Regions from separate parts of the Promicromonospora sp. NPDC057138 genome, predicted to be linked through region 1. Evidence: riboswitches for the same ligand, from Rfam matches in the RefSeq annotation. Region 1 holds a riboswitch; each other region holds the start of a gene.
What was found. Region 1 has a riboswitch for S-adenosylmethionine ahead of ACFT2C_RS26280 (aminotransferase class V-fold PLP-dependent enzyme). Riboswitches for the same ligand answer to the same signal wherever they lie in the genome.
Positions count from the first base shown of each region.

Region 2: another riboswitch for S-adenosylmethionine. It lies ahead of metE (5-methyltetrahydropteroyltriglutamate--homocysteine S-methyltransferase); the one in region 1 lies ahead of ACFT2C_RS26280 (aminotransferase class V-fold PLP-dependent enzyme).
Region 3: another riboswitch for S-adenosylmethionine. It lies ahead of ACFT2C_RS19505 (LLM class flavin-dependent oxidoreductase); the one in region 1 lies ahead of ACFT2C_RS26280 (aminotransferase class V-fold PLP-dependent enzyme).

Region 1 is NZ_JBHUUX010000081.1:13,012-22,799, forward strand. It holds gene ACFT2C_RS26240 (GNAT family N-acetyltransferase) at 1-464, shown strand, start outside; gene ACFT2C_RS26245 (diguanylate cyclase) at 745-1,665, shown strand; gene ACFT2C_RS26250 (Hpt domain-containing protein) at 1,672-1,962, opposite strand; gene ACFT2C_RS26255 (MBL fold metallo-hydrolase) at 2,074-2,826, opposite strand; gene ACFT2C_RS26260 (glycoside hydrolase family 3 N-terminal domain-containing protein) at 2,978-5,494, shown strand; gene ACFT2C_RS26265 (O-succinylhomoserine sulfhydrylase) at 5,521-6,786, opposite strand; gene ACFT2C_RS26270 (rhodanese-like domain-containing protein) at 6,783-7,232, opposite strand; gene ACFT2C_RS26275 (phosphotransferase) at 7,421-8,218, shown strand; SAM riboswitch class IV at 8,263-8,375, shown strand; gene ACFT2C_RS26280 (aminotransferase class V-fold PLP-dependent enzyme) at 8,407-9,788, shown strand, end outside.
Region 2 is NZ_JBHUUX010000070.1:18,942-28,729, forward strand. It holds gene ACFT2C_RS24945 (hypothetical protein) at 1-53, shown strand, start outside; gene ACFT2C_RS24950 (hypothetical protein) at 524-700, shown strand; gene ACFT2C_RS24955 (hypothetical protein) at 718-882, shown strand; gene ACFT2C_RS24960 (M16 family metallopeptidase) at 952-2,811, opposite strand; gene ACFT2C_RS24965 (tetratricopeptide repeat protein) at 2,808-4,220, opposite strand; gene ACFT2C_RS24970 (GNAT family N-acetyltransferase) at 4,349-4,813, shown strand; gene ACFT2C_RS24975 (MFS transporter) at 5,011-6,264, shown strand; gene ACFT2C_RS24980 (hypothetical protein) at 6,516-7,268, shown strand; SAM riboswitch class I at 7,520-7,623, shown strand; gene metE (5-methyltetrahydropteroyltriglutamate--homocysteine S-methyltransferase) at 7,632-9,788, shown strand, end outside.
Region 3 is NZ_JBHUUX010000040.1:12,307-22,094, reverse strand. It holds gene ACFT2C_RS19520 (carbohydrate ABC transporter permease) at 1-132, shown strand, start outside; gene ACFT2C_RS19515 (LacI family DNA-binding transcriptional regulator) at 129-1,175, shown strand; gene ACFT2C_RS19510 (GH92 family glycosyl hydrolase) at 1,172-4,414, shown strand; SAM riboswitch class IV at 4,756-4,867, shown strand; gene ACFT2C_RS19505 (LLM class flavin-dependent oxidoreductase) at 5,256-6,416, shown strand; gene ACFT2C_RS19500 (rhodanese-like domain-containing protein) at 6,480-6,845, shown strand; gene ACFT2C_RS19495 (O-acetylhomoserine aminocarboxypropyltransferase/cysteine synthase family protein) at 6,842-8,179, shown strand; gene ACFT2C_RS19490 (LLM class flavin-dependent oxidoreductase) at 8,176-9,510, shown strand; gene ACFT2C_RS19485 (GNAT family N-acetyltransferase) at 9,571-9,788, shown strand, end outside.

The DNA of each region.
Region 1 (9,788 bases):
ACGACGTCGCGGCGCGCGGCGGCCACGACGTCGTCGACGCCGAGAACGGGCGTGCCGCGCGCGCGACCTTCCTGGCGACGCTCGACGGGCGGCCGGTGGGCTGTGCGACGCTCGCGGCGGCGCAGGTCGGGCCGGCGCACCTCACGGTCGACCCGCTGGACGGTGTCGCCGGGCTCGCCCCCCTGGGCGGCGACCTCAGCGGCGACGACCCCGGCGGCTTCGAGGTCCGGAGTGTGTTCGTCGACCCGACCGCCCGGCGAGCGGGTGTCGCGACGGCCCTGGTCCGGCAGGTCGAGGACGCTGCCCGACGCAGGGGCGGGCTCGCGCTATATCTCGCGACCGGTGTCCGGCAGCCGGAGGCGCTGCGGCTCTACGTGGGGCTCGGCTACCGGCCGGTGCTGCCGTTCCCGCCGCACGACGATCCCGAGAATGCGGTCCTCCTGCTCCTGGGCAAGGCGCTCTGAACCGCGGCTGTGTCTGGACAGCGGCCACATCACCAGGCGCGGCGCTCGCTGTGATCCATCCGTTCGCCAAAGAGAACGCTGTGGCGTGAACGACTGCTGAGCTGGTCGACGTGACATCAGTTGGCTCTTCTCTGGTCGCCATGGTTGCGTGTACTTGCGCAGCAGGCGACGAAGGTTCGGCGCGGCGTGCCTTCGCGGGCGGCCGAGACCCTCGAGCTTCTCGACTCCAGAGCGGGAAGGGTCCCTTGATGACGACGACGGTTGCACTGGCCGGACCACGATGAGCGCCCCGACGGTCATGATCGCCGACGACGACGAGATGATCCGCGCCGTGGTCCGGGACGGCCTGGAGAACGAGGGCTACCAGGTGGTGGAGGCCGTGGACGGGCCGGCCGCGGTCGAGCTGTGCCGCACGGACCCGCCCGACGTCGTGCTGCTGGACGTCGAGATGCCCGGGCTCGACGGGTACCAGGTGCTGACCGAGCTCAAGGGCGATGCCGAGCTCAAGGACATCCCGGTCGTGTTCCTGACCAGCCGCAGCACCATGGACGATGTCGTGGCGGGGCTGCGCGGCGGCGCGCACGACTACCTCAGCAAGCCATTCGAGGGAGCCGAGCTGCTCGCTCGCGTCGCGGCGGCGTCCCACGTCAAGAAACTGCAGGACGAGCTCCAGGAGCGCAACGCCGCGCTGGAGGAGCTCGTCAGGATCGACTCGCTCACCGGGCTGTACAACCGCCGGTATCTCGACCAGGAGCTCACCCGCCGGCTCAGCGACTCGCTCCGGCACGGGTATCCCCTGTCGGTGGTGCTGTTCGACCTCGACCACTTCAAGCGAGTCAACGACATCTACGGGCACGCGGCCGGTGACCAGGTGCTGCGCGCGTTCGCGGGCCACCTGCACCGGGAGCTGCGTCCCGGGGACGTCGGCGGACGCTGGGGCGGCGAGGAGTTCCTCGTCATCCTGCCGCACACCGATCTCGACGGCGCCTTCATGCTCGCCGATCGGATCCGCTCGGCGACGGCCGCGGAGCCCGTCTCCGCGGACGGCCAGAGCATCACGGTCACGATCAGTGGCGGCTGCGCGGTCGGACCCTTCGGATCCGTTGAGGCCATGGTCAAGCTCGCCGACGCCCGCCTCTACCAGGCCAAGCTCGCCGGCCGGAACCAGATCGTCACCGCCGCCACGCCCCCGATCGGCTGAGGACCGTCATGCGAGGCAGGCGCGAATCCTGTCCAGCAGCTGGGGGACGCTCGGGTCGCGCCGCGGGTCGCCCTGTGCGTCCTCGAGGTGTGCGCGGAGCATCTGTTCGAGCTGGGCCGCGGCCAGGGAGCCGTCCGGGCGTCCCAGGGTGCCAAGGGTCCCGGTGAGCTTGTGGGCGTCGGCGAGTGCGGTGCGGTGGTCGAGCTCGCCGACGTACCAGGCCTCGAGAGTCTCCACTCTCCGTGTCGTGGTGCCACGGAACCTCTCCCAGAGAACTGCGATGCGTTCTTCGGTCATGACGGTTCCCCGGCGCAGGTCGCTGGCTGAAATGAAGGCCAACAAGTGATCGGCCGATCATTCATCGTGCCACGCAAGGCGCGCTCTCGCTCGGAGCCCGGCATCTGCTGGCTACTCGTGCCGCAAGTACTCCAGCTGCGCCCGTACCGACGAGCGCGCCGCGACCAGCACGGACCGGTCGACGTCGGTGTACACCGCGCCGGTCACCGCGTCCAAGAGCGAGTCCGGGAGCGGGGCTCCGGCGTCAGGCAGCTCCGCCCCGAGGCTTGACAGCGCCGAGCGCACCTGGCCGAGCCGCTCAAGGCGGTGCTCGCGGTACGCGCGCACCGCGGCGCCGAGGTCGGGGATGACGGGTCCGTGCCCGGGCAGTCCCTGCACGTCCAGCGGTGCGAGCCGGTCCAGCGAGCCCAGGTAGTCACGCAGCGAGCCGTCCGGCTCGGCCAGCACGGTTGTCCCGCGACCCAGCACGGTGTCGCCGGTGAGGACTGCGGAGGACAACCCGTCGGACACCGCGAAGCACACCGAGTCCGCGGTGTGTCCCGGCGTCGCCAGCACCTCGATGCGCAGGCCGGCGACGGCCAGCACCTCGCCGTCGGCCAGCGGCTCGACGGCCGCGCCGTCCGCCCCGCCGCTCCGGCTGAACTCGGGGAGGGCACCCCGCGACGGTGCCCCGGTCAGCTCGCGGAACCGCGCCAGCCCGCCGGTGTGGTCGGCGTGCCGGTGGGTGACGAGCACCAGCTCGACCGGACCGGCGTCGGCCAGCGCGGCCAGGTGCGGCTCCAGCAGCGGTCCGGGGTCTACCACCACGCAGCCCGGCGCGCCGGGAGCGCGCAGCACGTACGACCGGGTTCCGTCGAGAGTCATCGGGCCGGGGTTGTCTGCGCGGAGCATCCTCGCAAAGGGCGCAACAGGGCTCACCGGACCACCTTATCCAGCGGTCGACAGCGCTTGTGCTGTGGCGCACTCCGGTGTGTGATCGGTAAATCACCTCCCAGTGTCGAGAGGAATCCCCAGGATGTCCGCCCTTCCCGGCGTCGCGCAGCACCTCCACGCCCGCAGAGCTCCAGCACTCCTCGCCGCGACGGCACTCGCCGTCAGCGTCCTCGTGCCCACCTCCTCCGCGGCCGCCGACACCGCCCGGGGCGCGGCCGCGGACACTGCCGCCGGCGCCACGGCCGCGGACGCCGAGGCGCTCGTGAGCGCGGGACCCGTCGTCCTCGTCGAGGACGGTGACACGGCGGTCGTCACCATCTCGGTCCAGGCCGCCGACGGCGGCGCCCTCGCCGGGCCGGTCACCGTCGGCTGGCGCACGGGTTTCGGCACGGCCACCGCCGACGCCGACTACGACGCCGGCTCGGGCACCGTCGAGTTCGCGGCGGGCACGCCGTCGGGTGCCGCGCGGACCATCGAGATCCGGACCCGGGAGTCGGAGGCGGGCGAGACGGCGGAGACCGTCCCGGTGACCCTGGAGTCGCGGGACGCCGAGGTCTCGGAGGGCCCCACCGTCGTCGTGCGGGCGCACGACCTGCCCTACCTCGACGAGCGCCTGTCGACCGAGGAGCGCGTCGCGGACCTCGTGAGCCGCATGACGCTGGCGGAGAAGGTCGGGCAGATGACCCAGGCGGAGCGCGGGAGCGTCACGGGCGACCCGGCAGTCGTCACCGAGCTCGGGCTCGGCTCGATCCTCAGCGGCGGCGGCTCCACGCCCGCCGAGAACACGCCGGAGGGCTGGGCCGACGCGATCGACGGCTTCCAGAGGCAGGCGCTGGCGACGCGGCTGCAGATCCCGCTGATCTACGGCGTCGACTCCGTGCACGGGCACGGCAACCTGGACGGCGCGACGATCCTGCCGCACAACATCGGGCTCGGCGCCACGCGCGACCCGCTGCTCGTGGCGAAGGCGGAGCACATGGTCGCCACCGAGACCCGCGCGACCGGCATCCCCTGGACGTTCGCGCCCTGCCTGTGCGTGGTGCGCGACGACCGCTGGGGCCGCACCTACGAGTCGTTCGGGGAGCACCCGGCGCTGGCGACCGTGCTCGGCACGGCGGCGATCGCCGGGTTCCAGGGCAAGCGCCTGGACAGCGGCAAGTCCGTGCTCGCGACGGCCAAGCACTTCGTGGCCGACGGCGACACCGCCTACGGCACCGGCGAGGGCGAGTACACGGTGGACCAGGGCATCACCGAGCAGAGCCGCGCGCACGTCGAGGCCGTGGACCTGCCGCCGTACGCGGCGGCTGTCGCGGCCGGCGTCGGCTCGGTCATGCCGAGCTTCTCCAGCATGGACTGGACCGACGACGGCCTGGGCAACCCCGTGAAGATGCACGCCAACGGCGAGCTGATCAACGGGTGGCTCAAGGACGACCACGGGTTCGACGGCTTCGTCATCAGTGACTGGCAGGGCATCCACCAGATCCCGCCGCTCGCCGACGACTCGCCCACCACCGCGCAGATCGTCACCGGCGTCAACGCGGGCATCGACATGTTCATGGAGCCGTCGCAGTTCGAGCGGTTCCACACGCGGCTCGTCGCCGCCGTGCAGGCCGGCGAGGTGACCGAGGAGCGCATCGACGACGCCGTCTCCCGGATCCTGGCCGCGAAGTTCGAGCTGGGCCTGTTCGAGGAACCCTTCGCGGACCGGTCCCACGCCGACGAGATCGGCTCGGCCGACCACCGGTCGCTCGCCCGCAAGGCGGTGGCCGAGTCCCAGGTGCTGCTGAAGAACGACGGCGCCGCGCTGCCGCTGGACACCGACGCGAGCGTGTACGTCGCGGGTCGCAACGCCGACGACCTGGGCAACCAGGCCGGCGGCTGGACCGGCACCTGGCAGGGCTTCTCGGGCGACGTCACCGAGGGGACCACGATCCTCGAGGGCATCCAGGCTGCGGCCGACGACGTCACGTACAGCGAGGACGCCTCCGCGCCGACCGACGGGGCCGACGTCGGCATCGTCGTCGTGGGGGAGACGCCGTACGCCGAGGGGTTCGGCGACGTCGGCGGGCCCGAGTGGGCCTGGGACCCGGCCGACGGCGGGGTGCCGCGCGAGGAGAAGTCGATGGCGCTGCAGCCCGGCGACGTCGAGGTCGTCGAGAAGGTCTGCGCGGAGATCGAGACCTGCGTGGTCCTGGTGGTGTCCGGGCGGCCGCAGCTCCTCACCGAACAGCTCGGCTCGATCGACGCGCTCGTCGCCTCGTGGCTGCCGGGCACCGAGGGCGACGGGGTCGCGGACGTGCTGTTCGGTGAACGGCACTTCACGGGCCGGCTGCCCGTCTCGTGGCCGCGGTCCGCCGACGACCCGGTCGTCAACGTCGGCGACGAGGACTACGACCCGCTGTTCCCCTTCGGCTGGGGCCTGTCGACGGGCGGCCGCACCTCGACCCTCGACGAGCGCCGGCTCGACCTCCAGGACGCTGTTCTCGACCCGGCCCAGGGCGTCCCGCCGCAGGCCGCAAAGGCATTAGCAACCTCCGACGTGGCCTTGCTACAGGGCCACGAACCCCGAGCCCGCCACATCCTGAATGCGGCGAGGTAGAACCAGGGTTCTACCTCGCCCCAGTTCTACCGCGCGGAGGCGAGGGCCTGTTCGACGTCCTCGATCAGGTCCCGGGTGTCCTCCAGGCCTACCGACAGGCGGACCGTCGTCTCCGTGATGCCGACGGCGGTCCGGCCCGCGGCACCGAGCTTGCGATGCGTCGTGGTCGCGGGGTGCGTGATCAGGGACTTGGCGTCGCCGAGGTTGTTCGAGATGTCGATCACCTGGAGCGCGTCGAGGAACGCGAAGGTCCGCTTCTTGGCCGTCTCCGCATCGGTGCCCTCGGGGACGGCGAGATCGAACGTGACGACCGTGCCGCCGCCGCTCATCTGGGCCCGCGCGAGGTCGGCCTGCGGGTGGGAGTCGAGGAACGGATACCGCACAGCGCCCACGCCCGGCAGCGCCTCCAGCGCGTTCGCGACGGTGAGCGCGCTCGCGCCCTGCGCCGCGATGCGCACCGGAAGCGTCTCCAGGCCCTTGACCAGGGTCCACGCGTTGAACGGCGACAGCGACGGCCCGGTGTTGCGGATGAACGTCTGCACGGGCCCGGTCACGTACTCGGACGAGCCGAGGATCGCTCCGCCCAGCACCCGCCCCTGCCCGTCGATGTGCTTGGTCGCCGAGTAGACGACGACGTCGGCGCCCAGCTCCAGCGGCTTCTGCAGCAGCGGGGTGGCGAACACGTTGTCCAGTACGACGGTCGCCCCGGCGGCGTGCGCGAGGCCGACGACGGCGCGGACGTCGACGATGTCCTGCATCGGGTTGGACGGCGTCTCGAAGAACACCACGTCCGCGGGCGTCGCGAGCGCCTCCTCCCACTGGGACAGCACGTGCCCGTCCACGTAGTCGGTACGCACGCCCCACTTCTTGAAGATCTCCTCGAAGATCACCACGGTGGACCCGAACAGGGCCCGGGCCGCCACGATCCGCGAGCCTGACTGCACGAGCGCGGCCAGCGACGTGAACACCGCCGACATGCCGGTCGCCGTCGCGTAGCAGGCCTCCGCACCCTCCAGCAGGCGCAGGCGCTCCTCGAACGTGTGGACCGTCGGGTTGCCGTAGCGCGAGTAGACGAACCGGTCGATGTCGCCGGCGAACGCCGCCTCGGCCTCGGAGGCCGTGTCGTAGACGTAGCCCTGGGTGAGGAACAGCGCCTCGCCCGTCTCCTGGAACTCGCTGCGCTGGTGCCCGCCGCGCACGGCGAGGGTCGCGGGGCGGACGCCGCGGGGCAGCGGCTTGCGGCCGGACCCGCCAGGAGTCGCGTCGGGCGGGAACGCTCCGGTGACGGTCACTTGGCGGCCTCCGTCCAGGGCAGACCCGCGACCTTCCAGCCCTCCTGGTCGCGGACGCCGTCGGCTCCCGGCGCGCCCTCGAAGCCCTCCAGCACGTTGTACGACGGCGCGATGCCGGCCGCCGTGGCGAGCCGCGCCGCGCCGATCGAGCGCTGGCCGGACCGGCAGAGGAAGACGACAGGGCCGCCGGTGACGCCCGCCGCCTTGAGCTCCTCCAGGAACCCGGTGTTGGGGCGGCCGCCGGCCCGCACCCACTCGGCGAAGACCGGCTGCTTGTCGAGCGTCGCCGTGTCGGGGACGCCGATCGTGCGCCACTCGCCGTCGGTGCGGACGTCGACGAGGGCGGCGCCCGGGTCGCCGGCGAGGAGGTCCCAGGCCTGCTGGGGCGTGATGTCGCCGGCGTAGCCGACGGCGGGGCGGGCTTCGAGGTGCGCGGGATCGCTCATGGTGGTCCTCCATCGGTCGTGGCGGTAGCACCCTTGTCCGTCCGCGCCGCGGGGGCGGGAACGCTGGGTTGCTGCGGCGTCGTCGTGCCACGTCACTCGGCCGCTCGGGATGGTCGCTGTCGATCGTACGACATCGCGTCCGGTGGGTGGGATGCCGTCTCGTACGCTGGTCGGGCTAGGGTCTGGGTGTGGACGAGGCTGTGGACGAAGCTGTGGACGAGCAGGAGCTGACCGGCGGCAACACCACCGCCGTCGTCCGGATCGGCGACACCGTGCACCGCGCGGCGGGCCCCTGGACGCCCACGATCCAGAGGCTGCTCGACCATGTCCGGGCCGGCGGGCTGACCGAGGTTCCCGAGCCGCTCGGCCTGGACGCCCAGGGCCGCGAGGTCGTCTCGTACCTGCCCGGCGACGTACCTGGCTGGCCCGCCCCGGAGTGGCTCTGGTCGACCCGCGTCCTGGCCGACGCCGGCCGGCTCCTGCGGCGCTTCCACGACGCCACGGTCGGCTTCGCCCTGTCCGACGCCGAATGGCGCCTGCCGGCGGCCGAGCCCGCCGAGGTGATCTGCCACAACGACGCGGCGCCCTACAACATGGTCTTCCGGGACGGCCGGCCCGTGGGCCTGATCGACGTCGACACCGCCTCGCCAGGCCCGCGGATCCTGGACCTGGCGTATCTCGCCTACCGGCTCGCCCCGCTCTCGAGCGACGCCTTCGCGGGGGCCGCGTACGACGTCGGACACCTGGACCCGATGGCGCGGCTCGACGCGCTGACCAGTGCCTACGGGATGCCGTACGCGCGCGCCGAGGTGCTGGCCGCGATGGTGGACAAGCTGCGCGACCTGGCCGCCTGGTCCGAGGCCAGGGCGGACGACGGCGCCTCGGCTGACCTGCGAGAGCACGCCGCGATGTACCGCGCGGACGCGGACCGGATCGCACGCCTCATCTCACGGCCGGACCGACCAGATCGTGAGACCAGTATCTGAGACGCGCGTTGACAGCGGTCTTGCCGCACCACAGGATGACCTCAGGTCATGAGCGCCAGCGCGAAGCCCCGGCTCGCTGGCCGGCAACCCTCCTCCGCGGTGGGGTGCCCCGGGTGACGACCTGGCCGCGGGCAGCCGCACGCGGCAAGCGCGGGGGACCCTCCCCCAGGACTGTGCTGGAGGACGCCATGTCTGCAACCACTCTCACCCGTGTCGCCGCGGTGACCGACGTCGCCCCGCTGCGCCCCGTCGTCGGCGGCGCGACGCTCGTCCCGCTCGTGGACGGCAGCCGGGTCCCGTACGCCAACCTCGACGTCGCGGCGTCGGCCCCGGCCCTGCAGGCCGTCGCCGACCGCGTCACCCAGGTGCTGCCCCTGTACGCCAGCGTGCACCGCGGCGCGGGGTACCTCTCCCAGGTGAGCACGGCACTCTACGAGACCGCCCGCCGCACCGTCGGCGCGTTCGTCGGCGCCCGCGAGGACGACCTGACGATCATCACGCGGAACACCACCGACTCGCTGAACCTGCTGGCCGGCTGCGTGCCCGCGCAGCCCGACGGCGAGCCGGGCCGCGTGCTCGTGCTCGACGTCGAGCACCACGCGAACCTGCTGCCCTGGCAGCGCGGCACGGACGCGACTGTGCTGACCGGCGGCGCGACCGTGGCCGAGACGCTCGCCCAGATCCGCGAGGAGCTGGCCGACGCCGCCGCGACCCGGCCGATCGCCCTCCTCGCCCTCACCGGCGCCTCCAACGTGACCGGGGAGTCGCTCCCGGTCGACAAGATCGTCGCCATCGCCCACGAGTACGGCGCCCGCGTGGTGCTCGACGGCGCTCAGCTCGTGCCGCACCGCCGCATCTCGCTGGAGTCGACCGGCGTCGACTACCTGGCCTTCTCCGGGCACAAGACCTACGCGCCGTTCGGCGCGGGTGCCCTGGTGGGCCGCCGCGACTGGCTCGACGCCGGCACGCCGTACCTCGCGGGCGGCGGCGCCGTGCGGCGCGTGCGCGTGGCGGGTACTGACTGGCACGAGGGCCCCGCCCGGCACGAGGCCGGCTCGCCCAACGTGATCGGCGCCGTCGCCCTGGCGGCCGCGTGCGAGGAGCTCGCGGCGCTCGACCCCGCCGACGTCGCGGCCCACGAGAACGCGCTGCGCCGCCGCCTCGTGGCGGGGCTGGAGGCCATCGACCGGGTCGAGGTCGTGCGCGTCTGGGCCGACGCCGTCGACCCCGTGGGTGTCGTGACCTTCACCGTGACCGGCTACGACCCAGGCCTGGTGGCCGCCTACCTGTCCGCGGAGCACGGCATCGGCGTGCGGGACGGCCGCTTCTGCGCGCACCCGCTGCTCGGCCGCCTCGGGTTCGACGCCGGGGCGGTGCGCGCCTCGGTCGGCGTCGGCACCGCGGGCGAAGAGGTGGAGCGCCTGATCGCCGCCGTCGGCAAGCTGGTGGCCGAGGGTCCGCAGGCCGGCTACGACGTCGTCGACGGGCTGTGGGTCGTGACCGACGACCCGCGCCCCGTCCCCGAGGGCTCCGGCCTCGCGGGTCTCCTGGCGACGGCGGCCCTGGGCTT
Region 2 (9,788 bases), on a different contig from region 1:
TCGACCGGGAGATCGCGTGGCGGCGCCCCCTGCCTGGTAGCTTCGCGGCGTGAGGTCTCCAGAAGCATCCAGGTTCGGGCTGCCGGTACTCCGGTAGGTCGCGGGCCCGCGCGCGAGATGCGGGCGACCCGCACGAGGGCTGGGCGGACGCCGAGGGCGTCGAGATCCTGCTGCGTGACGCTGGGCCCCAGGCCCGGCGCGACCGGACGTCGGCGCGCCACCGGCCTGCCCTCGTGTGGAGTGCGGCCGCCGCCGCGGCCGCGGTCCTCGCGGGTGAGCCTGGCGGGCCCACCCGTTCTGCGTGCCCTCCCCGGCTCGGGGTCCGCCCTGGCCACGTCGGCGCCGACGGACCCGGCGTCCGAGCCGTCGATGTCCCCGACCGTCGGGCTGACACCCGCTCAGGTGGTGGCCACCGCGGCACGCGCGATGGCCAGCGACGGCTGTGGCGTAGAGACCCGCTCGACCCTGGGCGACGAGCCGACGGTCCGCGTCGACGACGTCGAGAGCTGCAACACCGAAGCCCGTGCCGCTGAACTCGCAGCCCCTGCAGGCGTTGCAGGCGGTGGCTGTCCACGCGACGCTCAGCCTGTCCGCGCTCGACGGCGCGGATCAGCGCCTCGACGACGACCTCAGCATCGAGGACCGGGACGGGCTCGCGGTGATCCGGCTCCGGATTCCCCCCCCCCCCCCGCGGACGTGATGGTGCTGGGCGGCGACGTGACGCGGGTCGACCTCCTCGTCGACCCGACCACGTGGCTGCCGCAAGCCGCGGAGACGCGAGCCGTGTCGGACCAGGGCGACCAGTACCTCGTGCACAGCAAGTTCAGCTGGATGGCCTGCGACGGGCCGAGCATGTCGCCGACGGGGGGCACGGGTTCCTGAACGGCCACCCCGCCGGCGCTGCGGATTCAAGCCAGGCGCGCGCCTGAGGAATCGCTCGTCCTGTAGCGGTCATCGACGCCGAGACCCTCGTGCCCGTCGGACTTCCAGGAGAGCTCGCACCGCGACGTACAGGAGCGTCCCCACCAGGACAACGCAGAGGGCTCCGAGGATCACAACGCCGGCGACCGCTTCCGACTCGCCACGCCGGATCTCGGCAAGGATACGCACGGCGTACAACCCGAACTGGACACCCGCGAAGCCCGCAAGCCACATCAGCCAATAGCCGACCCTGCTCAGCGACCACCGACGGGCCTGGGCGTAGACCGCGTCGCCGGCGCGCCGCAGCCGCCGGAGCACCGGCTCAGAGAGATGGGAGACGCGAGCGGCGGCCGACGGCCGCACCCGCTCGGCCGGCTGCGGGATCCCGTCCGGCTCACGAGCAGGCAGGGGGACCACGAGCTCGCGGGACAGGCGCGCATCGATCCGTTCCGCGACGATGTCGCGCGTCAGGCCTGCGTACAGCGTCGGCTCCACCCGGACGCGGAACCCGTCAGGACCCGTCAGGTTCCGCGCTCCGTCCGGTCGCGTCTCCATGGCGACGCACTCGTCGAAGCGCACGGTCGCCGGGCCGTCCATGGTGACGACGGACACGCCGTCCTCACCGACGACGAGCGAGACGTCCGGGTCGTCGAGGTGCGTGAAGCTCTCCCCCGACACGGCATCGTCCGACCAGCTGGGAGCCGGGACGGCGCCCGCCCAGTCGAGCAGACCGCTGGGAACCTGCACCAACGCGCCGGCCCAGACCTGCGAAGCGACGGCCTGGACGTCCTCGACCGTGACGGCGTCGAGCTCGGCCAGATGCTCCTCGGGCGAGAGGACGCGCCCTCCCACGAGCAGGTTCACCGCCACCGCCGGCAGCATCGTCGGCCCGGCGTCGGGGACATCGAGGAACCCGCGCACCACCGCACGAGCGCCATGCACCTCGTCAGCGCCGATCCAGCCGCGCCGCAGGCGCGCCAGCGTGTCGACGAACGCCCCGACCGCGGCATCCTGCTTCTCGGGAAGTGCGTCGGCGTACAGCGTGATCGTGGCCGTCGAGCCGTCCAGCGGCGAGTAGTCGCTGTCCGCGGTGTAGGAGAAGCCGCCCTTCTGGCGAAGCTCGTCGAAGATCGCGCGCCGGGCAACCTCCGCGAACACCGTCGCTGCCGACGACCGGTCGACGACGGCGTCGAGGACGACGCCGCCCTCGTGCCCGACGAAGAACGCCGGCGTGTCGCCGAGCGCGTCGGACGGCTGGGGCGGGGCGATGCGCTCGCCTTGCGGCAGCCTGAGGTCGAGCCCCTGCGGCACCTCGCCCGTGGTGAGGAACAGCACTGCGTTGTCGCGGGTGAAGCGCGTCCGGGCCCACTCTTCGACCTCGTCGGCGCCCACCCGCCACACACCCAGCTCGTCGTAGCCGCTGAGCCCGTATCCCTGCGCGCCGTACCGCATCATGTTCATCGCCGTGAACGGACCGCCCCGGCGGCCCGCGGCCTCCGTACGCAAGATCTTCTTCTCCACCTCGAGCCGGGCAAGCGGCAAGTCGCGGAGCGACGCGCAGACGCTGTTGAGGTGTGTGACGACCTCGGCGGCCGTCCCGGTCGCGTGGAAGACGGTCCAGACCTGCTCTGTCTGGCCGTTGTGGTGCGCGCCGCTCAGGTTGTTCCGATAAAGAGCGAGGTGCTCGACCAGATGCGTGATACCCGCGGTCGAAAGCGTCTCGTCCGCCCGGCCGACACGGAACACGAGACCACCCGTGACGGGGCCCTCGCGGGGCGCGAACAGCGTGGGAATCCCGTCCACGGTGGTCCACGAGAGCAGATGGTCGAGGTGCGAGAGGTCGAAGGGCACAGCCGGCTCTCCGGCGTCGGCGGCGGGTCCCCCGGTCACCGGTTGCTCCTTCCGCCGGGCGCGCGGAGGAGCCGCGCGAGGCAGACCGCCGCGAAGACCGCCATCGCGCCGAAGAGCACGACGGCAAACGCGGCACCCCGATCGCCCTCAAGGGCGTCCGGGAGACTCAACGTTGTCAGAGCGACGCCGAAGAGCAGGGAGGCCACGTAGACCGCAACCGCTCCCGGGCCCGTACCCCGCTCCAGCGAGGGCGCGCCGGGTGGCGGCGGTCCACGGACAAGCCCCACGAGGAGGGCCACTCCGAGGGCCGCCCCTGCGGCGAACGCCACGGCCGCGAACACCCCTCTCAGATCGCCCCCGAGCGCGACTCCGATCATGAGCACGGTCATGACGCCCATGACCAGGATCCACACGATCAGGAGGAACCCGAGCACGACCGCTGCCGGCCGCGTCTCCCGTTCCGACGGCGCACCGGGTGGCGGCGGTACTGGTCCACCGAGCGCCTGCGCCCTGCTCCGCGCGTACCACTGCGCCTTGTCATCGAGATAGTCCCAGCCCGCCGAGACCGGATCGTCGCCCAACGCCCGGAAGTGCGGTGCTGCGTCGTCGTGCCGTTCGGCGAACGTGTACAGCAGGGCCAGCTCCGCGTGCACGGAGTCCGCGCCCGGCCCGGGCACGTGATCGGCGTGGAGCACCGAGGCTCGCGCGACCTCCCCGAGACGTTCGAGCGCCTCGTCGTCGAGGGTCTCACGGAGGCCGAGCCATCGCTCGATCTGGAGCGATGCGAGCAAGGCTCGGCTCGGCGAGCCGTCTGGAGCGTCGGATGCGCACTCGGCGACGAATGCCTCAGCCGCGTCCCACGAACCACCCCACTTCGGCACGACCTGCTGCAGGTAGGCCCGCTGGGCGCGGTAGTGGTGCGGCGAGAGCGCGGCGAGCCGGTCGTAGCGCCGGCGCGCCTCCGACTGGCCGAGCTCGAGGCCGCGAGCGGTGAGCAGGCGCGCCTCCCACGCGGGCACATGCTCCGGGTGGTCAACACAGACGTCGATGAGGATCTGCTCGGCCCTGACCAGCCACTCCCGGAACTCCTCGAACTTCTCGGCTACGACGTCCACGGCCCAGGTCCCGGTGCGGATCTCCCAGCTGATTCTCTCGTACCGGCGGGCGAGCAGCGTGCGGGCGAGCGGGTCGTCGGGTTCTGCGGCCACGGCCGCCTCCAGCATCTGCTCCGCGTCGCTCTCGTCCGCCACGAGCTCGAGGGCGAGCGCGAGCTCCTGCGGTCCGAGGGCGGAGAACGCCGCCGCTGCGGCGTCCCAGTCGCGCGAATCCACGGCCGCGCGAACGGGCGCGAGCTCCTGGTACCGGGACCAGGCGTCGAACGTCGGCAGGTCTCCCAGATCGTGGTGCGAGCGTGCCGACGCGTCGACGGCGCCCCCTGTACGGCTCATACGTTCCCCTGCGTCGCATGTCGGCCACCGTCCGGCGGCCCGAGCCGGCCCATCACAGCGGCCGACGAACGCTCCCCATGCTCCCAGGGCAGGCGCCGACCTGCTCGTCGGGCGGGTAGGCTCCCGGCGTGCTCAGCCCTGTCGCCTCCGACGACCTCGACGACCTGGCGGCGTTCCTCCGCGCCGCCGACCTGACGGTCGCCGCCTTGGCGGAGCCCGCCGTCCGCCTGTGGCTGGAGCGGGACGAGGCCGGGGCCGTCTCCGCGACCACCGGGTTCGAGCTCGGCGAGGACGGCGAGCACGCGCTGGTCCGCAGCGTCGCCGTCCGTCCGGACCTGCGTGGCACCGGCGACGGCCTGCGCCTGGCGCGCTTCGCCCTGGACCGCGCCGCCGACGCCGGCGCGCGCCAGGCCTGGCTGTTCTCCCGCCGGTCGGGCGGCTTCTGGCAGAAGCTGGGCTTCGAGCGCACGACGACGTCCGCGCTCGCCACCGCGCTGCCCCACGCCCACCAGGTGCGCCTGTTCCGCTGCACGGGACAGCTCGACCGGGAGGTCGCGTGGCGGCGCCCCCTGCGTGGTAGTTTCGCGGCGTGAGGTCTCCAGAGGCATCCAGGTTCGGGCTGCCGGTACTCCGGTAGCCCGAGATGCGCCTGTAGAGACCGCCGAGGCAGACCCAGGTCCGCCTCCCCCGCTCCCGCATTCGCGCGCGAGCCGGCGCCGTCCGCGCATCCGAAGGGCCCCGTAGTGCCGCCCAGGCCTACCCGTTCCCCTTTCTCCCTTCGGAGGCGTACATGCCTGTCCTGCTCTACGTGCTCGCCGTCGCGGTCTTCGCGCAAGGCACGTCGGAATTCGTCCTCGCCGGGCTCGTGCCCGGCATCTCCACCGGCCTCGGCATCTCCATCGCCCAGGCCGGCTACCTGACCTCCGGCTTCGCCGTCGGCATGGTCGTCGGCGCACCCCTGATGGCGGCCCTCGGACGCCGCCTGCCGCCGCGTTGGACCCTGTCCGCGAGCCTGGCGATCTTCGTCGCCGCGCACGTCGCGGGCGCGCTCACCGACCAGTTCGCGGTGCTGCTCGGCAGCCGGTTCGTCGCGGCCGTGGCCAACGCCGGGTTCCTCGCGGTCGCGCTGTCGACGGTTACCCTGATCGTCCCGGCGGGCAGGCAGGCCCGGGCGCTCGCCGCGATCCTCAGCGGCACGACGCTCGCCCTCATCGCCGGCGTCCCCGCCGGGGCGTTCCTGGGCGAGATCTGGGGCTGGCGCTCGGCGCTCTGGGCGATCGCCGGGGTGTCGGCGCTCGCCCTGGTCGCCGTCGCCGTCCTGACGCCGGGGCGGCCCGGCCCGCGTGCGCCGCACGTCGAGCCCCGAGCCGGGGCAGAGCCCCGCGCCCGTGTGGAGTCCGGAACCCAGCTGGAGCCCCACGCCCAGGTGGACCTTGGCAGTCGTGCATCGCACGCCCGGGTGGACCTGGCCGCCGAGCTCGGCACGCTCCGGTCGCCGGACCTGCTGCGGTACCTCGTGCTCGGGGTGCTGGTGAACGGCGCGACGTTCTGCGCGTTCACCTACCTGGCGCCGATCGTCACCGACGGCGCCGGGCTCGGCGCGTCGCTCGTGCCCGTCGTCCTGGCGCTGTTCGGGCTGGGGGCCTTCGCGGGCGTCTCCGCCGCGGGCCGCCTGGCCGACGCGCACGGGCACCTGGTCCTCGGGATCGGTGCCCCGGCTCTCGTCGCGGGCTGGGTCCTGTGGGCCGCTCTCGTGGCGAGCCCGTCCGCGGTGTGGATGCTCGCCCCGGTCCTGGGCGCGCTGTCGTTCGCTGTCGGCGGCACGCTGATCGCCCGCAGCATGGCGGCGGCCCACGGCGCCCCGACGATGGGCGGGGCGTTCTCGACAGTCGCACTGAACCTCGGCGCGCTGGTCGGGCCGGTGCTCGGCGGCCTAGCAATCGGCCCGCTCGGTCTCGCAGGCCCGCTAGCGGTCAGCGCGGCGCTGGCCGCCACCGCCGCGCTCTGGACCGCGCCCACCCCCGCTCGCCGCGCGGCACGTTGACCACAGCAGTTGCTGCCGGGCGGGGACCCCGTCTGGCAGCAACTGCTGTGGTCAACTGCAGGCAGCCGGGTCGGGGCGGCGAGCGGCGGCGGGAGTCATCAGATCTTTATCTGCCCGATTGCGCAGGGTGAAATCTTGACAGCGATGCCGAGACTCGAACAAAATATCCGTTCTGCGCGCATTGCGCGCCCATGCGCCCTCTAGGCGCATTCCACGATCTGTGCACTGGCGCACAGGGAAGGAAAGATCAGATGAAACTGGTCAACCGCAGATCGGCCGTCGGCCGGTTCGCCGTGGTGGTCCTCACGATCGCCGGGCTGCTGGGCGTCGCGTCCCCGGCGCAGGCCGCGGTCTACAACTCGTGCGACACCTTCGGCGAGTACACCCCGAACGACTGGACGGTCTACAACAACGTCTGGGGCAACCAGGGCAACAACTCGCAGTGCCTCACCGTCAACAGCCTGAACTCGTGGTACGTCGACTCGACCCAGTCCGGCGGGGGCATCAAGTCGTACCCGAACACCTCGGTCAGGCCGCGAACCCCCCTGTCACAGATGGCGAACGCGGGGTTCACGTACAACACGTCGTCGGCCCCCGCCTCCGGTGATGACTGGTGGAACTGGACGGCGGACCTCTGGTCCACGGGCAACCAGGACGAGATCATGATCTTCACCAGCTGGCACCCGGGCCCGGCCGGCGGCTGGGGCAGCCAGATCGCGAGCAACGTGACGATCGGCGGCGTCCTCTACGCATCGGTCTGGCAGGCCGACCCGGGCTGGAACGTCCTGCAGTTCATCCCCGCCAACGAGAACGACAGCGGCTACGTGGACGCCCTGGCGGTGTGGCGATGGGCCGCGGACAACGGCCGCCTGCGCAACACCGACTTCGACACCATGCAGTTCGGCATCGAGATCACCTCGACCAGCGGTCAGCAGAAGAGGTACTCGCTGAACGAGTACCACGCTTGGTGGACCAACACCTCCGGCGGCGGGTCCGGCATCTAGTCCAGCGGCGGCTGTGGTCCTGCCAACGCGCCAACCAGCAAGGGGCGCTCAGACAGCCCGCCTGTCCTAGTCCACTCTCCTGGGGAGGTCCGGATAATCCGGGCCTCCCCTCGGGCGTCGGTTGCATGATTCAGGCGTCAGTTGCACGATCGCGCTTGGCACACTCTTTCGCAGGATCGCGCGCGGAACCGACGACGTCCGAGGGGTGGACGGTTTTCCGACCGCATCGCGGGCATGCTTACGATCCAGTCTCATCATCCAGAGCGGTCGAGAGTCCTGGCTCAACGACACCGCAGCAACCTACCTCCGGAGCGCCAATTCCGGGGCAAGGTGCTAACGCCAGGTCCGATGGAGCTGATACGCATGGCAGTCAACACGCACCTCCCCCACGCCACGATCCTGGGCTACCCGCGCATCGGCCGACGTCGCGAGCTCAAGCGCGCCGTCGAGTCCTTCTGGGCCGGACGCACCACCGCCGACGAGCTGGAAGCCACCGCCGGCGACCTGCGGATCGGCACCGCACGGCACCTCGCCGCGCTAGGCCTGGACGCCGGCGCGGCCGCCGTCCCCGGCTCGTTCTCCTTCTACGACCAGGTGCTCGACGCCGTCGCCCTGCTGGGCGCCGTGCCCGACCGGTTCCGGGACCTGGTGCCCGCCGGTGATCCCGCGCTCTCCCTGGAGGGCTACTTCACGCTGGCCCGCGGTGAGGGCGACAAGCCGCCGCTCGAGATGACCAAGTGGTTCGACACCAACTACCACTACCTGGTCCCGGAGATCGGGCCGGACACCCCCATCGGGTTCGTGGACGACCGCCTGGTGCGCCAGTTCACCGAGCTCGCCTTGCCCGCGGACGGCGGCCAGGCCGTCGTGACCCGCCCGGTCCTGGTGGGCCCGGTGACGTTCCTGCTGCTCAGCAAGGCGGCCGACGGCGCCCCCGACGGCTTCCGCCCGCTCGACCGGCTCGACGACGTCGTCGCCGCGTACGCCGGCGTGCTGCGCGCACTGGCCGCCGCGGGCGCGCCCTGGGTGCAGCTCGACGAGCCCGCCCTGGTCACCGACCTGCTCGACGTCCCCTTCGACGAGGTGGCCGACGCCGTCCGCCGGGCGTACGCGACTCTCGCCACCGGCCTCTCCCCCGTTCCCGGCCCGGACGCCGCGGACGGCGCAGCCGAGCGTCCCGCGATCCTGGTGACCGCCCCGTACGGCGACCTGCGCAGCGAGGCCGGCGACGGCCTGGCGCTGCTGGCCGGCACCGACGTCGAGGCGATTGCGATCGACCTGGTGCGCGGCGCCGTGCCCGAGGGCCCGGTCGCCGGGCTGGAGACCAAGACCCTGGTCGCCGGCGTCATCGACGGGCACAACATCTGGCGCGCGGACCTCGACGCGCGGCTGGCCACGCTGGAGGGCCTGTCGGCGCTCGGTGCGGGCGCGGTCGCCGTCGGCACCTCGACGTCGCTCCTGCACGTGCCGCACGACGTCGCCGACGAGCCGCGCCTGGACGCCGGCCTGAAGTCGTGGCTCGCGTTCGCCGACCAGAAGGTCGCCGAGGTCGTCACGCTGGCGACGGGGCTGACGGCGGGTCGGACGGCGGTCGCCGAGGCACTGGCGGAGTCCACGGAAGCGGTACGGTCGCGCGCCGAGGCGCCCGGCGTCGTCGTGCCCGAGGTGCGGGACCGCACCGCGGCGCTGACCGCCGCCGACGTCGAGCGCGCGCCGTACGCGGAGCGTGCCGCCGCGCAGCAGGCGCGGCTCGACCTGCCGCCGCTGCCCACGACCACCATCGGCTCGTTCCCGCAGACGGCGGAGATCCGGCGCACGCGGGCGTCCTGGGTCCGGGGCGAGCTGTCCGACGCCGAGTACACGGCGGCCATGCGCGCCGAGATCGCGAGCACCGTCGCGCTCCAGGAGGAGCTGGGCCTGGACGTGCTGGTGCACGGCGAGCCCGAGCGGAACGACATGGTGCAGTACTTCGCCGAGCAGCTCGACGGGTTCGCGACCACCGTGCACGGCTGGGTGCAGTCGTACGGCTCGCGCTGCGTGCGCCCGCCGATCCTGTGGGGTGACGTGTCCCGGCCCGCGCCCCTGACCGTGGACTGGACCGCGTACGCGGCGTCCCTGACGGACAAGCCCGTCAAGGGCATGCTGACGGGCCCGGTCACGATCCTGGCGTGGTCGTTCGTGCGCGACGACCTTCCGCTCGGCGACACGGCCGACCAGGTCGCGCTCGCGCTGCGGGACGAGGTGACGGACCTGGAGGAGGCGGGGATCGGCGTCGTGCAGGTGGACGAGCCCGCGCTGCGCGAGCTGCTGCCCCTGCGCACGGCGGCGCACCCGGGCTACCTGGACTGGTCGGTGCGGTCGTTCCGGCTGGCGACCGCCGGGGCCGACACCGCCACCCAGGTGCACACGCACCTGTGCTACTCGGAGTTCGGGCAGGTCATCGGCGCGATCGACGGCCTCGACGCGGACGTGACGTCCGTGGAGGCGGCCCGTTCGCGCATGGAGATCGTGCCCGAGCTG
Region 3 (9,788 bases), on a different contig from region 1:
GGCACGTTCACGAACAACCCGCGGGTCGTCGCGGCCGGCACCATGATCGCGTTCATCCCCATCGTGGTGTTCTTCGCGGCGCTGCAGCGGTACTTCTTCCGCGGCGTCGGCGAGGGGGCGATCAAGGGGTGACGGCGTCCGAGCGCCCGGGCCGCAGGCCCACCATCGCCGACATCGCCACCCGCGCCGGCGTGTCCCCGACGGCGGTCTCGTTCGCGCTGAACGACCGCCCCGGGATCAGCGAGCAGACCAGGGCCCGCATCCTGGCCGCCGTCGCCGAGCTGGGCTGGCGGCCGAACGTCGCCGCGCGTGCCCTCGGCGGGCGCCGGGCCGACACGGTAGGGCTGGTCGTCGCGCGCCCCGCTCGGACGCTGGGTGTCGAGCCGTTCTTCGCCCAGCTGGTCTCGGGGCTGCAGGCGCGGCTGTCCACCGACCTCGTGGCCCTCCAGCTGCTCGTGGTCGAGGACGTGTCCGCCGAGCTCGACGTCTACCGGCGCTGGGCGGCCGAGCGGCGCACCGACGGCGTCGTCGTGCTCGACCTCGAGCAGGACGACCCGCGCCCCGAGGAGCTGGTGCGGATGGGCCTGCCCGCCGTGCTGGTCGGCGGCGACGGCACGCCGGGACCCGTGCCCGCCGTGTTCGCCGACGACCACGCCGCGATGACCGCGCTCGCGGAGCACCTGGCCGGTCTCGGGCACGTGCGCGTCGGCCACGTCGGTGGCATCCCCGCCTACGTGCACTCCGCGCGGCGGGTCTCGGCCCTGCACGACGCCGGGGCGCGGCTCGGCATGCACGTCACGACAGTGCCGACGGACTTCTCGCAGGACGAGGCCGCGGCAGCCACCAGGGCCCTGCTGGCCCGCGACGAGAGGCCCACCGCCATCGTCTACGACTCCGACGTCGCCGCGCTCGCGGGCGTCACCGTACTGGCCGAGGCCGGGCTGGGCGTGCCCAGCGACATCTCGGTCGCCTCCTTCGACGACTCCGAGCTGGTGCGCCTCGCGCACCCGCCGCTCACCGCGATGACGCGGGACACCTTCGAGCTCGGCGAGCTCGTCGCGCAGACCGTGCTGTCGCTCGTCCGCGGCCAGAGCGTGCCCGACGTCGTCCGCGCGCCGACGCCCGAGCTGACCGTGCGCGGCAGCACGGGCCGGGTCCCTCAGGGGGCGGCGTGACGGGGCCGGCGCACGTCCCGGCGGGCCGGCCCGGCGTCGGCCTGACCGGTCCGGACGCGCGGCGGATCACTCACGACGGCGCGGGCCGCACCGTGGTGCTCGACGGCCTGGACGTCCCGGTCGAGGCCGGCGTCACCCTGCGCTACGCGCTCCTGCCCGTGCTCGACGACGAGCTCACCTACCGCTCGACCTACGTCGCGGTCGACCTGCTGCTCGACGACGGGACGTGGCTGCTGCAGACGGAGCCCGGGCGCGCGCTGACCGACCAGCACGGGATGCCCGCGACCGCCGTCGGGCAAGGAGAGGCGCGGATCCTGGTGCCCGACCACTGGAACGTGGTCCGCGTGGACCTGGACGCCGTGGCCGAGCTGGCGCCCGGACGGCGCGTGCGCGCGGCCGCCGTCGTGACGGCGCCCCCGGACGGCGGGCGCGCCGAGGTGTGGCTCGACGGGGTGACGGTCGGGCCGCGCCCGGCGGGGGCGGCGGGTGGCCGCACGGACCTCGTCGACACCCGGCGGGGGACCCACTCCTCGGGCGCGTACTCCCGCGGCAACACCGTGCCCGCGGCCGCCGTGCCGAACGGGTTCACGATGTGGGTGCCGCTCACCGACGCGTCGTCGGACCGGTGGCTGTACTCGTGGGCCGCGCACAACGGGCCCGACAACCGCCCGCGCCTGCAGGGCGTCGGCATCTCGCACGAGCCGAGCCCGTGGATGGGGGACCGCGACCAGCTCGCATTCCACCTGGTCCCGGCCCTGCCGGGCGACGGCTCTGGCGAAGGCGCCGGCCCCGCCGAGGTGCCCGACGCCGGCCTCGCGGCCCGCGCCCTCGGCTTCTCGCACGACGACGAGACCGCCCGCCCGCACCTCTACTCCGTTGATCTCGACGGCGGCGCCCGCATGGCCGTCGCGGCGTCCGACCACGGCGGCGTCCTCCGGTTCACCTTCCCGCCCGGCGCCACCACCGGCCACCTGATCGTCGACGCCGTGAGCGACGCCGGCGCCGACGGCCCGCCCGTCGCGATCACCGTGCACGACGACGGCACGCTCACCGGCTGGAGCGACCACGGCAGCGCGCTCTCGGTGGGCCGCAGCCGGATGTACGTGGCGGGCCGGATCTCCCGGCCCGTCCTGCGCACCGGCCCGGCCCGCGGCCGGGACCACGCCACCTACGCGACCGTCGCGCTGGACCCGGCGGCTGGGCCGCAGGACGAGGCGGGCCGCACGGTCGAGGTGCGCGTGGCGACGTCGTACATCAGCGCGGACCTCGCCCAGCGCGCCCTGGAGCGCGAGGTGGCCGGGACCTTCGAGGAGGTCGCCGAGCGCGCCCGCGCGCAGTGGGAGGAGCGGCTCGGCGTGCTCGACGTGCAGGGCGCCACCCAGGAGCAGCAGGTCACGCTCTACTCGAACCTGTACCGGCTGAACCTGTACCCGTCCTCGTACACGGAGACCGGGGCCGACGGCGAGCCCGTGCACGCCTCGCCCGTCCTCGACGGCGCACCCGTCATTCCGGGTGAGATGTTCGTCAACCACGGCTTCTGGGACACCTACCGCACCTGCTGGCCCGCCTACGCGCTGCTCTACCCGGAGGTCGCCGCGCGGCTCGCCGACGGGTTCGTCCAGCAGTACCGCGAGGGCGGCTGGGTCGCGCGCTGGTCCTCGCCGGGCTACGCGGACCTGATGACCGGCACGTCGTCCGACGTCGCCTTCGCCGACCTCTACCTACGCGGCGTCCCCCTGCCCGACCCGCTCGCCACCTACGACGCGGGCTTGCGGGACGCGACGGCGCTGCCCACCCGGTCCGGCGTCGGACGCAAGGGCCAGGCCTTCGCGCTGACCCACGGCTGGGTGCCCCGCGACGTCGACGAGTCGGTGTCCTGGGGCCTGGAGGGCTACATCAACGACGCCGGGCTCGCCCGGATGGCGCAGGTGCTCGCGGACGCGCCCGGCACCCCGGACAGCCGGCGCCGCGCGCTGCGCGACGAGGCCGCCTACCTGCGGCAGAGCTCGCTCGGGTACGCCCACCTCTTCGACGCGGCCACCGGGTTCTTCCGGGGCCGCGGCCGGGACGGCTCGTTCGGCCCGGGCAGGTTCGACCCCGACGAGTGGGGCGGCGACTACACCGAGTCCGACGCCTGGAACTTCCTGTTCCACCCGGTGCACGACGGCGCGGGCCTGGCCGCCCTGCACGGCGGCCCCGACGGCCTCGCGCGGCTGCTGGAGAGGTTCTTCGCCACCCCCGAGCGGGCGGACAAGCCCGGGTCCTACGGGTCCGTGATCCACGAGATGGTCGAGGCGCGCGACGTGCGCCTGGGCCAGCTCGGCCAGTCCAACCAGGTCTCGCACCACATCCCGTACGTGTGGCTGTTCGCCGGCCGGCCGGACCGGACCCAGGAGACCGTGCGCGAGATCCTGGCGCGCCTGTGGACCGGCAGCGAGATCGGGCAGGGCTACCACGGCGACGAGGACAACGGCGAGATGTCGGCCTGGTACGTCCTCTCGGCGCTGGGGCTGTACCCGCTGGAGATCGGGTCGTCGCGCTGGGCCGTGGGCTCCCCGCTCTTCGAGCGGGCGGTGGTGCACCGGCCCGACGGCGACCTCGTGGTCGAGGCGCCGGGCGCGGCCGACCGCTGGTACGTGGCGGGGCTCGAGCTGTCCGACGCCGACGGCGCGGCCAGGGCGGTCACGTCGCCCTCGGTGGAGCACGGGGACCTGACCGGGGGAGCGACCCTGCGGTTCGCGCTCTCTGCAACACCGACGCGCTGGGGCGTGCCGGCGGCGTCGAGGTCGGGCGAGCAGCTGGGTGCTGGTGCTGGTGCGGCGCCCGCCGGGTTGTGGCAGCGGGCCGACGGCGGCTGGCGCGCTGCGGACGGCCCGCGTCCGCACCTGACGGACGGGGACCTGACGACGTCGGTCGAGGTGGCGGGAACGCTCGAGTGGCGGCCGACAGGCGAGGTCTCCGAGGGCGCGGTGCTGCGCGGCTACACCTTGACGTCGTCGGCAGCGGAAGGGTCAGCTGCGGGTGTGGGCGTTGGCGCGGGTGTGGATGGCCGGCCGCCGTCGGCCTGGCGCCTGGTCGCGGACGACGGGCGCGTGCTGGACGAGCGCTCCGGCGAGGAGTGGCCCTGGCCGGGCCAGCTGCGACCGTTCGTGCTGGACGAGCCCGTACCGCTCACGGGGCTCCGGCTGGAGCTCGGCGACGGTGGCGTGCTCGCGCAGGTGGAGCTGCTCGTCGCCTGAGCCGAGCTGCCATACTGCCGAGCTGCCGGGCCGGCTGCTGGTCGCATCGGCGCACGAGTTCGGTCAGTTGCACGGGAGGCTCTGTGACTTCGGTCCTTTGCTTCGAGATCGGTCAATCAACCGACCGATCTCGAAGCAAAGGACCGAAGTCACAAGGTGCCAGTGCGAAGGACCGAAGTCAGGGCCGGCCGCATCTCGCGACCAGGCCCGACCGCGAGTGCTGGTCCCGGCATGTGAGATCTGGGGACAGATCGTTGACTCCGATGAGTTCTATTCGTATCTTCTCTGGCATCGAAGCAAACAGCACTAATCCGACCGGAAAGGTGTAGTAAGTCTCGACAGGTCATGAGTTCCGACGCGAAGCCCCGGCTGGTCGGACGGCAACCCCCCGCGCGGGTGGGTGCCCCGGGTGAGGACCAGGTCCACCGCCGTCGGCGGATGACAACACGCGTCGCTCGCCGAAGGGCGAGCAGGTGAGGAGAACGACGATGACCCGGAGCGCTGCCCCCGCCGTCCACGTGCCCCTGCCGTCCTGGAACGCTCGCGCCCGGGCCTGTGCCGCCCCGCGCGAGAGCATGTGTTGCCTCCGTTCCTGTCGCTGACAGTGGCAGCACCGACGCGCTGACCGGCCACCGCCGGCCCGCCGCGTAGACCTCCTCTCGGCGTACCGCGCCGAGCCCCGGCCGTACCAGGCCCTCACGTCCTGACCGGACGTCCCTCGCCTGCCCTCCGGCAGCCCCGCTCCCGGGTGACCCAGCAACCGCCGTCGTGCACAGTCGTGCGCCGCCGGCCGGGTCCTCCGCGAGTGGTCACGCAGCCGCCGCTCGAACGGAGCCCCGCCGTGCCGTACCCGCCGCAGCCCCTGTCCTTCTCGTCCGCCCCGTCGTCCCGTCCCGTCGTGCTCGGCGTGGACCTCACCTCGGCCGGGGCCCGGCCGGGCGCCCACCGCGCCCGCGGCCCGATCCCGCCCCGCCCCTTCGACGGCGAGCGGTTCCTCCAGCTCGTCCGGGCCGCCGACCGCGGCCTGCTCGACCTCGTCACCCTCGACGAGGACTTCCTGCTGCACCCGGGGCGCGGCCAGGTGACCGGCCGGCTCGACACCGTCGTCGCCGCGGCCCGCGCCGCCCGGGTCACGGCGGGCGTCGGGCTGGTCGCCGCCGTCGACACGGTGCACGTCGAGGCGGCCCACGCCGCCGTCGCCCTCAGCAGCGTGGACCGCGCGAGCAGCGGCCGGGCGGGCTGGCAGGCCGTCCGGCAGACGGCGGTCCCCGAGCCCGACGAGGCGTGGTCCTCCCGGGTCGAGCTGGGCATCCAGTCGGTGAACCGGGTCTGGACGGGCCGCCCCGGCACCGGGTCGGGCGCCGTCGAGCTCGACGCCGAGGGCCGGTTCCGCGTGGACCACGACGGGATCCGCTTCGCCATCCGCGGCCGCCAGGCCGACGGCGGCGGGTCGTTGGCCCCGACCCGCCCGCCCGTCGTCGTGCGGGTGCGCTCCGCCGCGAGTGCCGCGCTGGCCGGGCGCACCGCGGACGTCGTGCGGATCGCCGTGACCGACGCCGCGCACGCGGTCCGGCTGCGGCGGCTCGTGCGGGACTCGGCCCTGGCCGCCGGGCGCGACCCCGAGGAGGTGCGCGTGCTCGCCGAGGTCTACGTCGTGCTCGCGGCCGAGCGGGCCAGTGCCCGGGCGCGGCTGGAGCTCGTCGAGGCGCTGGAGGGCACGGAGCCCGGGCGGGGCGCGTTCGTCGTCGCGGACACGCCGGACGAGCTGGCCGTCCTCCTGGCCGACTGGGCCGCCGCCGGCGCCGCCGACGGATTCCTGCTGCGCCCGGCCTCGCTCAGCTCGGACCTCGACGCGATCACCGGCCACCTCGTACCGGCCCTCCAGCGCGCGGGCCTGTTCCGCACCGAGCGGACCGCCCGGACGCTGCGCGCCTCGCTCGGGCTGCCCGACGCCGAGGCGGCGCCACGGTCGCTCCCCACCGGCCGGCTCCTGAGCGCCTGACCGGCCCGCGCCGTCCGGCACACGCACGTCCATCACGAAGAACCCACCCTGAGGAGAACATCCATGACCACTCCCGAGCTCCGGACGCCCGACGAAGCGGGCGCCAAGGTCGCCGGCGGCGCCCTGCTGATCGACGTCCGCTCGGCCGCCGGCCGGGCGTCGTCCGGGGAGATCCCCGGCGCCACGCTCGCCGACCGCGACAACCTCGACGCGCTGTTCGGGCCGTCCGAGAACCCGGCGATCACCCTCGACACACCCGTCGTGATCGTGTGCGGCTCGGTCAACGGCTCCGGCCCGGTCGCCGAGGCGCTCGCCGCGCGCGGCTACACCGACGTCTCGCACGTCGACGGCGGGTTCCCGGCCTGGAAGGAGGCCGGGCTGCCCGCGACCGAGGCCGAGCCGAGCACCGCACCGAGCGCCGCGCCATGACGGGGTTCGCCACCCGGCAGGTGCACGGGGACGCCGGGCGCGACGCCGGTGCGTCCGGCGCCCCCGCGCCCGGCCGCGTGACCCCGCGCGCCACGCCGGTCTACCTGACCGCCGGGTTCGAGTTCGAGGAGTGGGAGCAGGCCGGCGGCCACTTCGGCGCGGGCGAGGGCTACGCCTACACCCGCACCGGCAACCCGACCACCGCCGCGGTCGAGCGCCGGATCGCCGCGCTCGAAGGCGGTGCGGACGCGCTGTTCGTGGCCAGCGGCCAGGCGGCGGTCACCCTCGCGCTGCTCGGCCTGGTCTCGGCCGGCCAGCGCGTGCTCGCCGCCGCCAGCCTGTACGAGGGCACGCGCGGGCTGCTCCTGGAGAACCTGCCCCGGCTGGGCATCGAGGCCGACTTCGTCGACGCCGCCGCCGACCCGGCCGCCTGGGAGCGCGCGATCCGACCCGAGACCCGGGTGCTGTTCCTCGAGTCGATCCCGAACGCGCGCAACGACCTGCCCGACCTCGCCGCCGTGGCCGACGTCGCGCACGCCCACGGGCTGGCGCTCGTCGTCGACAACACGCTCGCCACGCCCTACCTGCTGCGCCCGATCGAGCACGGGGCCGACGTCGTGGTGCACTCCGCCAGCAAGTTCCTGGCGGGCCACGGGTCGGTGCTGGGCGGCGTCGTCGTCGACTCCGGGACGTTCGACCCGGCCGCTTCGGGCGGGCTGTACCCGCACCTGGTTGCGCCGTCGCGCACGGGCGGGCCGAGCGTGCCCCAGCGGCACGGCGGGCGGGCGCGCCTGGCGTACCTGCGCGAGACCGTGGCGCCGCGGTTCGGCCCCACGCCGTCCCCGCTGAACGCGTTCCTCGTGGGTCAGGGGATCGAGACCCTGTCGCTGCGGGTGGCGCGGCAGAGCGCCACGGCGCTGGAGGTCGCGCGGTGGCTGGCGTTCCGGCCCGAAGTGGCCTCGGTGGACTACTGCGGGCTGGACTCCAGCCCGTCGTACGCCCTGGCCAAGCGCTACCTGCCGGACGGTCAGGGCTCCGTCTTCACCTTCACCCTGCACGGCGGCGCACCCGCGGCCCGCGCGTTCGTCGAGACGGTCGAGGTCGTGACGCACATGACGCACATCGGCGACGTGCGCTCGCTCGTGCTGCACCCGCCGACCACGAGCCACGTGCTGCGCACCCCCGCCGAGCAGGCCGCCGGGGGCGTCCACCCGGGCACCCTGCGGCTGTCGATCGGCGTCGAGGACCTGCCCGACCTGATCGCCGACCTCGAACGGGGACTCGCGGCAGCCGTCCGGGCGCCCGCCGACATCGATCCCGAGGAGACACCATGACCCGCCAGCAGCACCTGGGCTGGTTCCTGGCCCGCGGCTTCGGGCCGCACGGCTGGGGCCACGACTACCTGGACTGGAACTACGACTGGACCCGGCCCGACCTCTATGTCGAGTCCGCCCGCGCGCTGGAGCAGGCGGGCGTCGACCTGCTGATCATCGAGGACGCGCCCTCGCTCGGCAGCCCCGAGACCATCGATCTGCGCGTGCGGCAGGCCTTCGGCGGCCCCAAGCACGACCCGCTGCTGCTGGCCCCGTACCTGTTCGCCGCCACGCGGCACCTCGGGGTCGTGCCGACGGTCAACCCGGCCGCCGTCCTGCCCTACACGGGGGCGCGCCAGCTCGCGACGCTGCAGCACCTGTCGGGCGGGCGGTTCGGGCTCAACCTCGTGACCGACACGGGCAGCGCGCGCCACTTCTCGGACGCGCCGCCGCTGGGGCACGACCCCGCGTACGACCGCGCCGAGGAGTGGCTGGACGGCGTCCGCTCGCTGTGGCGGTCCTGGGACAACGGTGCGCTGATCGCCGACCCGGGTTCCGGCGGGACCGGGGGCCGGTATGCCGACGGGCGCCTGCTGCGCCCGGTGCGGCACCGCGGCGAGCACTTCGCGTTCGACGGCCCGCTCAACGCGCTCCCGTTCCGCGACGCCGACGGCGAGCCGGTGATCGTCTCGCCCGGCGGGTCGGGCCGCGGGATGGCCTTCGCGGGGGCGAACAGCGACGTCCAGCTCGCGCTTGCGCCGCTGACTGAGCGGAGCGTGCGCGACTACCGCGCCAAGGTGCACGCCGCGGCGCGCGCCGCCGGCCGGGCGCTCGACGACGTCAAGGTGCTGTTCGCGATCAAGCCGGTGCTCGTGTCGAGCCCGCAGGAGGCCGACCGGCTGGTCGCGGCGTCGGCGAACCCGGACGACGCGACGCTGCTGCGGATCGCCGAGCAGCAGTCGAGCGACCTGGAGACCGACCTCACGGCGCTCGACCTGGACAAGCCGCTGCCCACGGGGCTGTTCGGCGACCACATCTCGCACGGGTCGATCCGGCGTCTGGTCGCCGACCACGACCTGGCCACCACGCCGCTGCGCGTGCTCCTGGGCGGGCTCGCCCGGCTGGGACGCATCGCGGACCGCTCCGGCTGGGTCGGCACGGCCGGCGAGCTCGCCGACCTGATCGAGGAGCTCGGCGAGTGGGGCAACGACGGCGTCCTGCTGTGGGGCGACCTGCACCCCGTCACCGTGCACCGCACGCTCGACGAGCTGGTCCCGATCCTGCGCCGCCGCGGCATCCTCCGCACGGAGTGGGCCGACGGCGGCCTGCGGGCGAACCTGCGCGCGTTCTGAGCCCGCGCCCGGGGCGGGTCCCAAACGGATCGCTGGCCGAACACTGGAAGGAGCACCGCCGTGTCGGTGATCGTCTCGGACCCGACCTGGGTCGCCACCACGTGGGACGACCCCCGCGCCGTCGCGCTGCGCGAGGCCATGACCAGCGATCTCGCCCCGCGCTACGCCGACCTGTGGGAGCAGCGCGCCCGCCTGTTCGCCCCGGCAGGTCCTGGCGAGCTGAGCACCGTGCCGACGGCGGAGGAGATCCTGGTGACCTGGATCGCCCTGGACGGCGA